Regions from separate parts of the Streptomyces sp. NBC_01410 genome, predicted to be linked through region 1. Evidence: riboswitches for the same ligand, from Rfam matches in the RefSeq annotation. Region 1 holds a riboswitch; each other region holds the start of a gene.
The links. A riboswitch is a leader RNA that binds a small molecule or an ion and turns the genes downstream of it on or off. The one in region 1 is predicted to bind cobalamin.
Positions count from the first base shown of each region.

Region 1 (3,269 bases):
CCCCGACTGGTTCGCCGGTGTCGCCTTCGCGGCGATCGGCATCGGGGCGCTGGTGCCGGCGGCGATCATGTCGATCGCGGCGGCGAATCTGTTCACGCGGAACATCTACAAGGACTTCATCAAGCCGGACGCGACGCCCGCGCAGGAGACCAAGGTCTCCAAGCTGGTGTCCCTCCTGGTGAAGGTCGGCGCGCTGGCCTTCGTCCTGACGATGGACAAGACGGTGGCCATCAACTTCCAGCTTCTGGGCGGCATCTGGATCCTCCAGACCTTCCCCTCGCTGGTGGGCGGCCTGTTCACCCGCTGGTTCCACCGCTGGGCACTGCTGGCGGGCTGGGCTGTCGGCATGATCTACGGCACAGCGGCGGCGTACGGAGTGGCCAGCCCGACGCAGAAGCACTTCGGCGGCTCGTCGGCGGAGATTCCGGGCTTCGGCGAGATCGGGTACATCGGTCTGACGGCGTTCGTGCTGAACGTGGTGGTGACGGTGGTGCTGACGTTCGTACTGCGGGCGTTGAAGGCGCCGGAGGGCGTCGACGAGACATCGCCGTCGGACTACACGGCGGACGCGGGGGATCCGGGCGTGAAGGCGGAACTGCCGTCGGCGACGGCGGGCGCGGGTCACTGACGGTCGGACGTGGCGCGGGTGCCGCTGCGCGGGGCTGTTCCCCTACCCGCCCCTTCCCGATCCGGGGGCAAGCCCCCAGACCCGAATGCGACCTTCGGCCGCATGTCCTCAAACGCCGGACGGGCTGGATGTGCGGCCGAGCCGCATATTCAGCCCCTCCGGCGTTTGAGGAGCGGGGTCCGGGGCGGAGCCCCGGTTAAGGGAAGGGGCGGGGTGGGGAACAAGCCCGCCGCAGGCGCACCCCGCACCCCGTAGCCGCCCCGACACAACATGTGGTGGGTGCGGCAACTCCCCGCCCCCACATGTATGCTCATGCTCGCTGTCGCCGCAGGGGAATCCGGTGCGAATCCGGAACTGTCCCGCAACGGTGTGATGCGGTGCGCTTTGTCGTACCCCACCAGTCCGAAGACCTGCCGACGGTGCATCCGGCTCGACCGAACCGGGTGCCGACACGTCCGGGCCTCGCGGTTGGGCCGGTGGACGCGGTGAGCCGTCCCCTGACGCGCGCCCGTGACCCCCTCCCCCCGCCGGCCCAGAGCCGAGCGAGGGAGAGCACCACGTGACCATCGCGCCAGCCGATCCGGCTTCAGGCATCTCCGAGCAGGTGGCCGACGGCCCCGGGACCGCCCTTCTGCGGACCCTGACGGGTCTCACCGCCGATCTGCCCGACACCGACCCCGGCCGTGTCGCCGCCGCCGCGCTGCGCGGCCGGCACGCCGGTTCGGACGCGGCCGAACTCCGGAGCCTGGCCACCGACGCGGCCGCGGGGCTGATCTCCGAGGACCCTGCCTACTCCCGGCTCGCCGCCCGCCTGCTGACCCGTCATATCGCCGACGAGGCAGCCGGACAGGGCGCGGTCTCCTTCTCCGCCTCGGTCGCCGTCGGCCACCGCGAGGGCCTGATCGCCGACCGCACGGCCGAGTTCGTGGCGCTGCACGCCGCCCGGCTGGACGCGCTGATCGACCGGGACGCGGACGACCGCTTCGGCTACTTCGGTCTGCGCACCCTCTACAGCCGCTATCTGCTGCGGCATCCGATCACCCGTCAGGTGATCGAGACCCCGCAGTACTTCATGCTGCGCGTCGCCTCGGGCCTCGCGGAGGACAACAGCACCCGCGCCCTCGACGAGGTCGCCGCGCTCTACCGGCTGATGAGCAGGCTCGACTACCTCCCCTCCTCGCCCACGCTCTTCAACTCCGGGACCCGCCACCCGCAGATGTCGTCCTGCTATCTGCTGGACTCCCCCCTTGACGAGCTGGACTCGATCTACGACCGCTACCACCAGGTCGCCCGCCTGTCCAAGCACGCGGGTGGTATCGGCCTCTCGTACTCCCGTATCCGCGCCCGCGGTTCGCTGATCCGCGGCACCAACGGGCACTCCAACGGCATCGTGCCGTTCCTGAAGACCCTCGACGCCTCGGTCGCCGCCGTGAACCAGGGCGGCCGGCGCAAGGGCGCGGCCGCGATCTATCTGGAGACCTGGCACGCGGACATCGAGGAGTTCCTGGAGCTGCGCGACAACACCGGTGAGGACGCGCGGCGTACGCACAACCTCAACCTCGCGCACTGGATCCCGGACGAGTTCATGCGCCGCGTCGAGGCCGACGCCGAGTGGTCGCTGTTCTCGCCCGCCGATGTGCCCGAGCTGGTCGACCTGTGGGGCGAGGAGTTCGACGCCGCGTACCGCAAGGCGGAGGCCCAGGGCCTGGCCCGCAAGGCCATCCCGGCGCGCGAGCTGTACGGCCGGATGATGCGTACGCTCGCCCAGACCGGCAACGGCTGGATGACCTTCAAGGACGCCTCCAACCGCACCGCCAACCAGACCGCCGAGCCCGGCCGGGTCGTGCACAGCTCCAACCTGTGCACCGAGATCCTCGAAGTCACGGACGACGGCGAGACCGCCGTGTGCAACCTCGGCTCGGTCAACCTGGGTTCGTTCGTCGCGGGCGACGGCATCGACTGGGAGCGCCTGGACGAGACCGTCCGTACCGCCGTGACCTTCCTCGACCGGGTCGTCGACATCAACTTCTACCCGACCGAGCAGGCGGGCCGTTCCAACGCCAGGTGGCGTCCGGTAGGCCTGGGCGCGATGGGTCTTCAGGACGTCTTCTTCAAGCTGCGCCTGCCCTTCGACTCCCCCGAGGCGAAGGCGCTCTCCACGAGGATCGCCGAGCGGATCATGCTCGCCGCGTACGAGGCGTCCTGCTCGCTCGCCGAGCGCAACGGCCCGCTGCCCGCCTGGTCCGAGACCCGCGCGGCCCGTGGCGTGCTGCACCCCGACCACTACGACGTCGAGCTCAACTGGCCCGAGCGCTGGGACGCCCTGCGCGCGCGGGTGGCGAAGAGCGGCATGCGCAACTCGCTCCTCCTCGCCATCGCGCCGACCGCCACCATCGCCTCGATCGCGGGCGTGTACGAGTGCATCGAGCCCCAGGTCTCCAACCTGTTCAAGCGCGAGACGCTCAGCGGTGAGTTCCTCCAGGTCAACGCCTATCTCGTGGAGGAGCTGAAGCAGCTGGGCGTATGGGACGCGCAGACCCGCGAGGCGCTGCGCGAGTCCAGCGGCTCGGTGCAGGGCTTCAACTGGATCCCCTCCGATGTCCGCGCGCTGTACCGCACGGCGTGGGAGATCCCGCAGCGC
Region 1 is NZ_CP109530.1:5,703,371-5,706,639, reverse strand. It holds gene mctP (monocarboxylate uptake permease MctP) at 1-628, shown strand, start outside; cobalamin riboswitch at 894-1,061, shown strand; gene OG741_RS26420 (ribonucleoside-diphosphate reductase subunit alpha) at 1,188-3,269, shown strand, end outside.

Region 2 (3,269 bases), 4.5 Mb from region 1:
TGGTGACCGGTCCGGTGAGCATGCCCTTGACGGGGCGGTCGGTGAGCGACTGGGCGTAGCGGGTCCAGCGGACCGTCATCGGATCGGGGCGCGAGACGTCGCCTGCCAGGATCGGCGGCCGGACACAGCGGGTGCCGTACGACTGGACCCAGCCGTGCTGCGTCGCGAGATAGCCGCTGAGCTGTTCGGCGAAGTACTGGACCATGTCGTTGCGTTCGGGCTCGCCGTGCACGAGCACGTCGATTCCGGTCTTCTCCTGGAAGGAGACGACCTCGCGGATCTCGGCCTCGATGCGCTCCTCGTACCCCTGGGTGTCGATGCGCCCGGCCCGCAGGTCGGCCCGTGCGGTGCGCAGTTCGACGGTCTGCGGGAACGAGCCGATCGTGGTCGTGGGCAGCAGGGGAAGGCGCAGACGTGCGCGCTGGGCCGCGGCGCGCTGCGCGTACGGGAGACTGCGCCGGGTGTCCGCCGCGGTGACGGCCGCGCTGCGCGCGCGAACGGCGGGGTCGCGGGTGAGCGCGGAGGTGGCGCGGGAGAGCAGGTCGGCCCGGTTGGCGGCGAGTTGGGCGGCGATGGCGTCGGTGCCCTCGGTCAGCCCGCGGGCCAGCGTGACGACCTCGGCCGTCTTCTGGCGGGCGAAGGCCAGCCAGCGGGCGACCTGTGTGTCGACATCGCGTTCCGCGGCGGCGTCGAGCGGCACATGCAGCAGGGAGCAGGACGGCGCGACGTCCACCCGGCCGGCCAGCCCGAGCAGGGTGGCGAGGGTGGCGGCCGACTTCCCGAGGTCGTTGATCCATACGTTGCGGCCGTCGACGACTCCGGCGACGAGCCGCTTGCCGGGCAGTCCGCCGACGGCTGCGAGGTCGCGGAGGTTCGCGTGGGCCGGGCCGGTGAAGTCGAGGGCCAGTCCGTCGACGGGGGCCTTGGCCAGGACGGGAAGCGCCTCGCCGAGCCGGTCGAAGTAGGAGGCGACCAGCAGCTTCGGCCGGTCCCTGAGCCCTCCGAGCTCGCGGTAGGCACGGCCCGCGGCGCCGAGCACGGCGGGCGGCTGGTCCTGGACCAGGGCCGGTTCGTCGAGTTGCACCCAGGCGGCGCCCGCGGCCCGCAGCTCGCGGAGCACCTCGGCGTACACGGGCAGCAGCCGGTCCAGCAGGGTGAGCGGCTGGAAATCGGAAGCGACTCCGGGCGCGGGCTTGGCGAGCAGCAGATAGGTGATCGGTCCGAGGAGCACCGGGCGGGCGGTGAGTCCGAGCGCGAGCGCTTCCTTCAGCTCGGTGGCCTGCTTGGCACAGTTGGCGGCGAAGGCGGTGTCGGGGCCGAGTTCGGGGACGAGGTAGTGGTAGTTGGTGTCGAACCACTTGGTCATTTCCAGGGGGGCGACGTCCTGTGTTCCGCGCGCCATGGCGAAGTAGCCGTCGAGCGCGTCGGCTTCGACGGCCGCCCGGTGACGCGGGGGAATGGCGCCGACCATGACGCTGGTGTCCAGGACGTGGTCGTAGTACGAGAAGTCTCCGGTGGGGACTTCGTGGATACCGGCGCCCGCGAGCTGCTGCCAGGTGGCCCGGCGCAGCCGGGCGGCCGTCTCCTGCAGGGCGTCGGCGTCGACGCGGCCCTTCCAGTAGCCCTCGACGGCCTTCTTCAGTTCCCGGTTCGGGCCCTGACGGGGGTAGCCGTGGACGGTGGCCCTGGATCCTGCGGCCGTGGATGTGCTGGTCACGGAACTCTCCTTCGCGAGTACTCGTCCATGACCTCGGACAGCTCGTGGAACGCGAAGGAGGGCAGACACACCCGTCTGCCCATGCCGCCGACCCGCCCACGAGGTCACCGAGATCTCCGCGCGCGTTCGCGCACGGGCAGTGGCAGGTCTTCGGACTCATGGGCACGCCCGCGCGTACGAGGTTTGCGTACGCGGGCACCTACTGGCCGTCGCTTCCCGGATCCGCTGCCGGATCCAGTGCGTATGACGGCGGTCGTTCCCACTCACCGCTGCGGGGCAGTTCCGGATTCCCACCGGATTCCCTCTTGCGACGCGCCTGCCTGGAGGACAGGGCGAACCAGCTGCACGATCACCCTAGGCGCGTCATTGACATGTGACCAAACAGTCACCTATTTTGGATGGCATGGACGAAGTGTTCAAGGCACTGGCCGACCCGACGCGGCGCAGTCTCCTCGACGAGCTCTTCCGTCAGGACGGGCAGACGCTCAGCGCGCTCGAGGCACGCTTCGGCATCAGCCGCTTCGGCGTGATGAAGCACCTCAAGCAGCTCGAGGAAGCCGGCCTGATCGTGACCAGGCGCCGTGGCCGGGAAAAGCTCCACTTCCTGAACCCCGTCCCTATCCGGCTCGTCCACGACCGGTGGGTGAGCAAGTACGCGGAACCCTGGGCGGCCGCACTCAGCGGCCTCAAGAGCCGACTGGAGAGCCCCATGGAAAAGGTCTTCGAGATTTACATCCGCACCACCCCTGAGCGCCTCTGGGAGGCGATCACCGACCCCGAGATCCGGAGCAAGTACAACTTCGGCATGCGGGTCACCTCGGACTGGCAGCCCGGCGGGCGCTTCGAGATGAGCTCCCCCAAGGCCGACGGCCTGCTCGGCGAGGGCGAGATCCTCGAAATCGATCCACCGCGCAAGCTCGTCCAGAGCATGGTCGCGCTCTGGAGCGACGAGGTGAAAGCCGAAGGCACGTCGAGGGTCACCTGGGACATCGAGCCCGTCGGCGACTCCTGCCGGCTCACCGTCACGCACGACCAGCTGCGCGAGGGTGCGAACGAGGAGCTGTACGGCGGTTGGCCGATGATCCTCTCCGGCCTCAAGACCTGGCTGGAGACGGGCGAGCTGCTGACCACGCCCGGCTCACTGATGTACACCTGATCAGGCCCGGCGACCCGCTTTTCCGGTACGGCTGTGCGCGGCGGTACCCGTACCGGAAAAGCGCCGGGTCACCTCAGGAGCCGCCGGACTGCCCGACGCGCAGGCCGGATCCCACCACGCGCGCCTTGATGCCGTCGCGCTCCACGGTGATGTGCTGGAGCCGCAACTCCTTCAGAGAGCGGGGCAGTTCGAAGGAGAGCGACAGCCGCTCGGACAGCTCCGGGGGCTTGAGGGCGAGCAGTGCCTCGACGAGACCGGGATCGATGCCCAGCTTCCGCAGCAGCTGCGGATGCTCGAGTACGACATCGACGAGATTCACCTTCATCAGCCGCTCGATGAACTTCGGAGCACTGGTGAGCCGGTGGAGCTCCTCCTCGCTCCGCAGGGCCCGGCGCA
Region 2 is NZ_CP109530.1:1,197,060-1,200,328, forward strand. It holds gene metE (5-methyltetrahydropteroyltriglutamate--homocysteine S-methyltransferase) at 1-1,717, opposite strand, end outside; cobalamin riboswitch at 1,841-2,074, opposite strand; gene OG741_RS05560 (ArsR/SmtB family transcription factor) at 2,121-2,873, shown strand; gene OG741_RS05565 (DUF2993 domain-containing protein) at 2,947-3,269, opposite strand, start outside.
Region 2: it holds a riboswitch for cobalamin, as region 1 does, so the genes downstream of both, metE (5-methyltetrahydropteroyltriglutamate--homocysteine S-methyltransferase) here and OG741_RS26420 (ribonucleoside-diphosphate reductase subunit alpha) in region 1, are expected to answer to the same signal.

Region 3 (3,269 bases), 3.6 Mb from region 1:
CTCGGCGGGCCTCGTCTCACTGGCCCACGGCACCAACGACGCGCAGAAGACGATGGGCATCATCACGCTGGCGCTCGTCGCCGGCGGCGTGCTCTCGCCCGGCTCCAACCCCCCGATGTGGGTCATCCTCTCCGCCGGTCTCGCCATCGCGATGGGCACCTACCTCGGCGGCTGGCGCATCATCCGCACCATGGGCAAGGGCCTGACGGACCTTCAGCCGCAGCAGGGCTTCGCCGCCCAGACCAGTGCGGCCAGCGTCATCCTCGCCTCCTCCAACCTCGGCTTCTCGCTGTCGACGACGCACTCCTGCTCCGGCGCCGTGATGGGCGCGGGCCTGGGCCGCAAGGGCGGCGTGGTCCGCTGGTCCACCGCCACCCGGATGTTCGTCGCCTGGGGCCTGACGCTGCCCGCCGCCGCTCTGGTCGCCGCGGGCTCGGAGTTCGTGACCAAGCAGGGCGACTGGGGTGTCGCGGTCGTCGCGGCCTTCCTGATCGGCGCCTGCGCCGCGATCTGGTTCGTCTCCCGCCGCCAGGTGGTCGACCACACCAACGTCAATGACACGGAAGCCGAGCCCGCGGGCGTCGTGACCGCCGCCATCGCGGCCGTCACCCCGCCGCCGGCGGGCACGCCCGCGCAGGACCTCAAGACGACCATCCCCGCTCCCGGCTCCGAGCCGACGCGTCCGGCCACGGTGTAAGGACAGATCAGCATGAAAATCGACTGGGCAGCACTCGGCTCCGTCTTCGGCGTGAGCCTCGTCGCCACTGTCGCCCTGGTGGGTCTGTTCACCCTGGGCGTGGTGGGCCTGACCAAGCAGGAGTCCGCGGCCACGAGCGGCGGCTCCGCGGTTCTTGCACGCACCGGGGCGTACGCGTGCTTCGGGCTCTGCGCGGCGGCTGTGGCGTACGGGATCTATCTGATCGTCACCTGACAGCCGTTTCGGATTCGGCGGGTCCGGGCCGGGTCACCCCATCGGGTGACCCGGCCCGCGTGTGTGCCCCAACACACTCTCCCCGTGCAGGTCAAAGGCCAGTTGACGCCCGTTCTCGCAGCGTGGTGGACTGCCGGGGCCATCTACGGCGGCAGAAGAGGAAGCCGGTGCGAATCCGGCGCGGTCCCGCCACTGTCACGGGGGAGCACTCCCCCGGAAGCCAGGAACTCTCACCGCCGGTCACGTCGAACCAGGGCGCGGACACCCTGAGTGAGGACATATCGCCATGCGCGGCTGCGGTTCGGTTCCTGCGGTGAGTACGAGGTTCCAACGAGGCGGAACGACGGCCTGAACCCATGCGTGCCGACCGCCGATTCGTGTACGGCGCCACCGCCGGCCTGGCCGGTGACCTGCTTCTGGGCGATCCCCGCCGAGGGCATCCGGTCGCCGCGTTCGGGCGGGCCGCGGGTGCTGTCGAGCGTGTGCTGTGGCGTGACCACCGGGGGTGGGGCGCGCTGCACACCGTGGTGTGCGCCGGAGGCGCCGCCGCTGCCGCCGCACTGCTGAGCCGTGGCGTACGGGGCCGCTCGGCCACGTCCGTCGCACTGACCGCCGCCGCCACCTGGGCCGTCGTCGGCGGCACCTCGCTGGGCCGGGAGGCACGCGCCATCGGTGGCGCGCTGGCCGCCGGGGACGTGGAGGTGGCCAGGGAGCGGCTGCCGCATCTGTGCGGGCGCGATCCGCAGGCCCTGGACGAGCAGCAGATCGCGCGCGCCGTCGTCGAATCCGTCGCCGAGAACACTTCCGACGCCGTGGTGGGCGCGCTGGTCTGGGGGGCGCTCGCGGGCGTGCCGGGGCTGGTCGGCTTCCGGGCGGTCAACACCCTGGACGCGATGGTCGGCCACAAGTCGCCCCGCTACCGGCGGTTCGGCTGGGCCTCAGCCCGGCTCGACGACGTCGCGGGCTGGCCGGGCGCCCGGCTCACCGCGGCGCTGGCGGTGCTCGCGGGCGGGGACGCGCGCGGGGCCGCCCGGGCCTGGCGGGACGACGCGAAGAAGCATCCGAGCCCCAACGCGGGTCCGGTGGAGGCGGCTTTCGCCGGTGCGCTCGGTGTACGGCTCGGCGGAACGCTCTCCTACGCCGGACGCGTCGAGCACCGTCCCGTACTCAACGGTGAGGGCCGCCCTGTCCAGTTCGGCGACATCGAACGTGCCGTGCGGCTCTCGCGCCGCGTCGGCTGGCTGACACTCGCGACCTGCGCGGCGGGGCGCCTCGCGGGGCATGCGCTGCGTGCACGGCGCGCGGAAAAGGGGCGGGGATGAGCGGGCGCAGGGGCGGCGGGCTGCTGGTCGCGGGAACCACGTCAGACGCGGGCAAGAGCGTCGTGACGGCAGGGATCTGCCGCTGGCTGGTGCGGCAGGGGGTGAAGGTCGCGCCCTTCAAGGGGCAGAACATGTCACTCAACTCGTTCGTGACGCGCGAGGGCGCGGAGATCGGACGGGCGCAGGCCATGCAGGCGCAGGCGGCCCGCGTGGAGCCGAGTGCGCTGATGAACCCGGTACTGCTCAAGCCCGGCAGTGACCGCTCCAGTCAGGTTGTGCTGATGGGCAGGCCTGTGGGTGAACTCAGCGCCCGCGGCTACCACGGCGGGCGGCAGGAGTCCCTGTTCGGGACCGTCGTGGAGTGCCTGGAGGAGCTGCGGGGCACGTATGAAGCCGTGATCTGCGAGGGGGCGGGCAGTCCGGCCGAGATCAATCTGCGGCGTACGGACATCGTGAACATGGGCATCGCGCGGGCCGCGCGCCTGCCGGTGCTCGTGGTCGGAGACATCGACCGCGGCGGCGTCTTCGCCTCCTTCTTCGGTACGACGGCACTCCTCGCCCCCGAGGACCAGGCGCTGATCGCGGGCTATCTGGTCAATAAGTTCCGGGGGGATGTGACGCTCCTCGAACCCGGCCTGGAGATGCTGCACGGACTGACCGGGCGGCACACCTATGGCGTGCTGCCCTTCGCGCACGGTCTCGGCATCGACGAGGAGGACGGGCTGCGGGTCTCGCTGCGCGGCGCGGTACGGGAGTCGGTGGTCGCGCCGCCCGTCGGCGAGGATGTGCTGCGCGTCGCCGTGTGCGCCGTACCGCTGATGTCGAACTTCACGGACGTGGACGCGCTCGCCGCCGAACCCGGCGTCGTCGTGCGCTTCGTGGACCGGGCCGAGGAGCTCGCCGACGCCGATCTGGTGGTGGTGCCGGGTACGAGGGGCACGGTCAAGGCGCTGGCGTGGCTGCGCGAGCGTGGGCTCGCCGAGGCTCTGGTACGCCGGGCCGCCGAAGGGCGGCCG
Region 3 is NZ_CP109530.1:2,090,836-2,094,104, forward strand. It holds gene OG741_RS09690 (anion permease) at 1-697, shown strand, start outside; gene OG741_RS09695 (hypothetical protein) at 710-931, shown strand; cobalamin riboswitch at 1,040-1,182, shown strand; gene OG741_RS09700 (cobalamin biosynthesis protein) at 1,288-2,253, shown strand; gene OG741_RS09705 (cobyric acid synthase) at 2,250-3,269, shown strand, end outside.
Region 3: it holds a riboswitch for cobalamin, as region 1 does, so the genes downstream of both, OG741_RS09700 (cobalamin biosynthesis protein) here and OG741_RS26420 (ribonucleoside-diphosphate reductase subunit alpha) in region 1, are expected to answer to the same signal.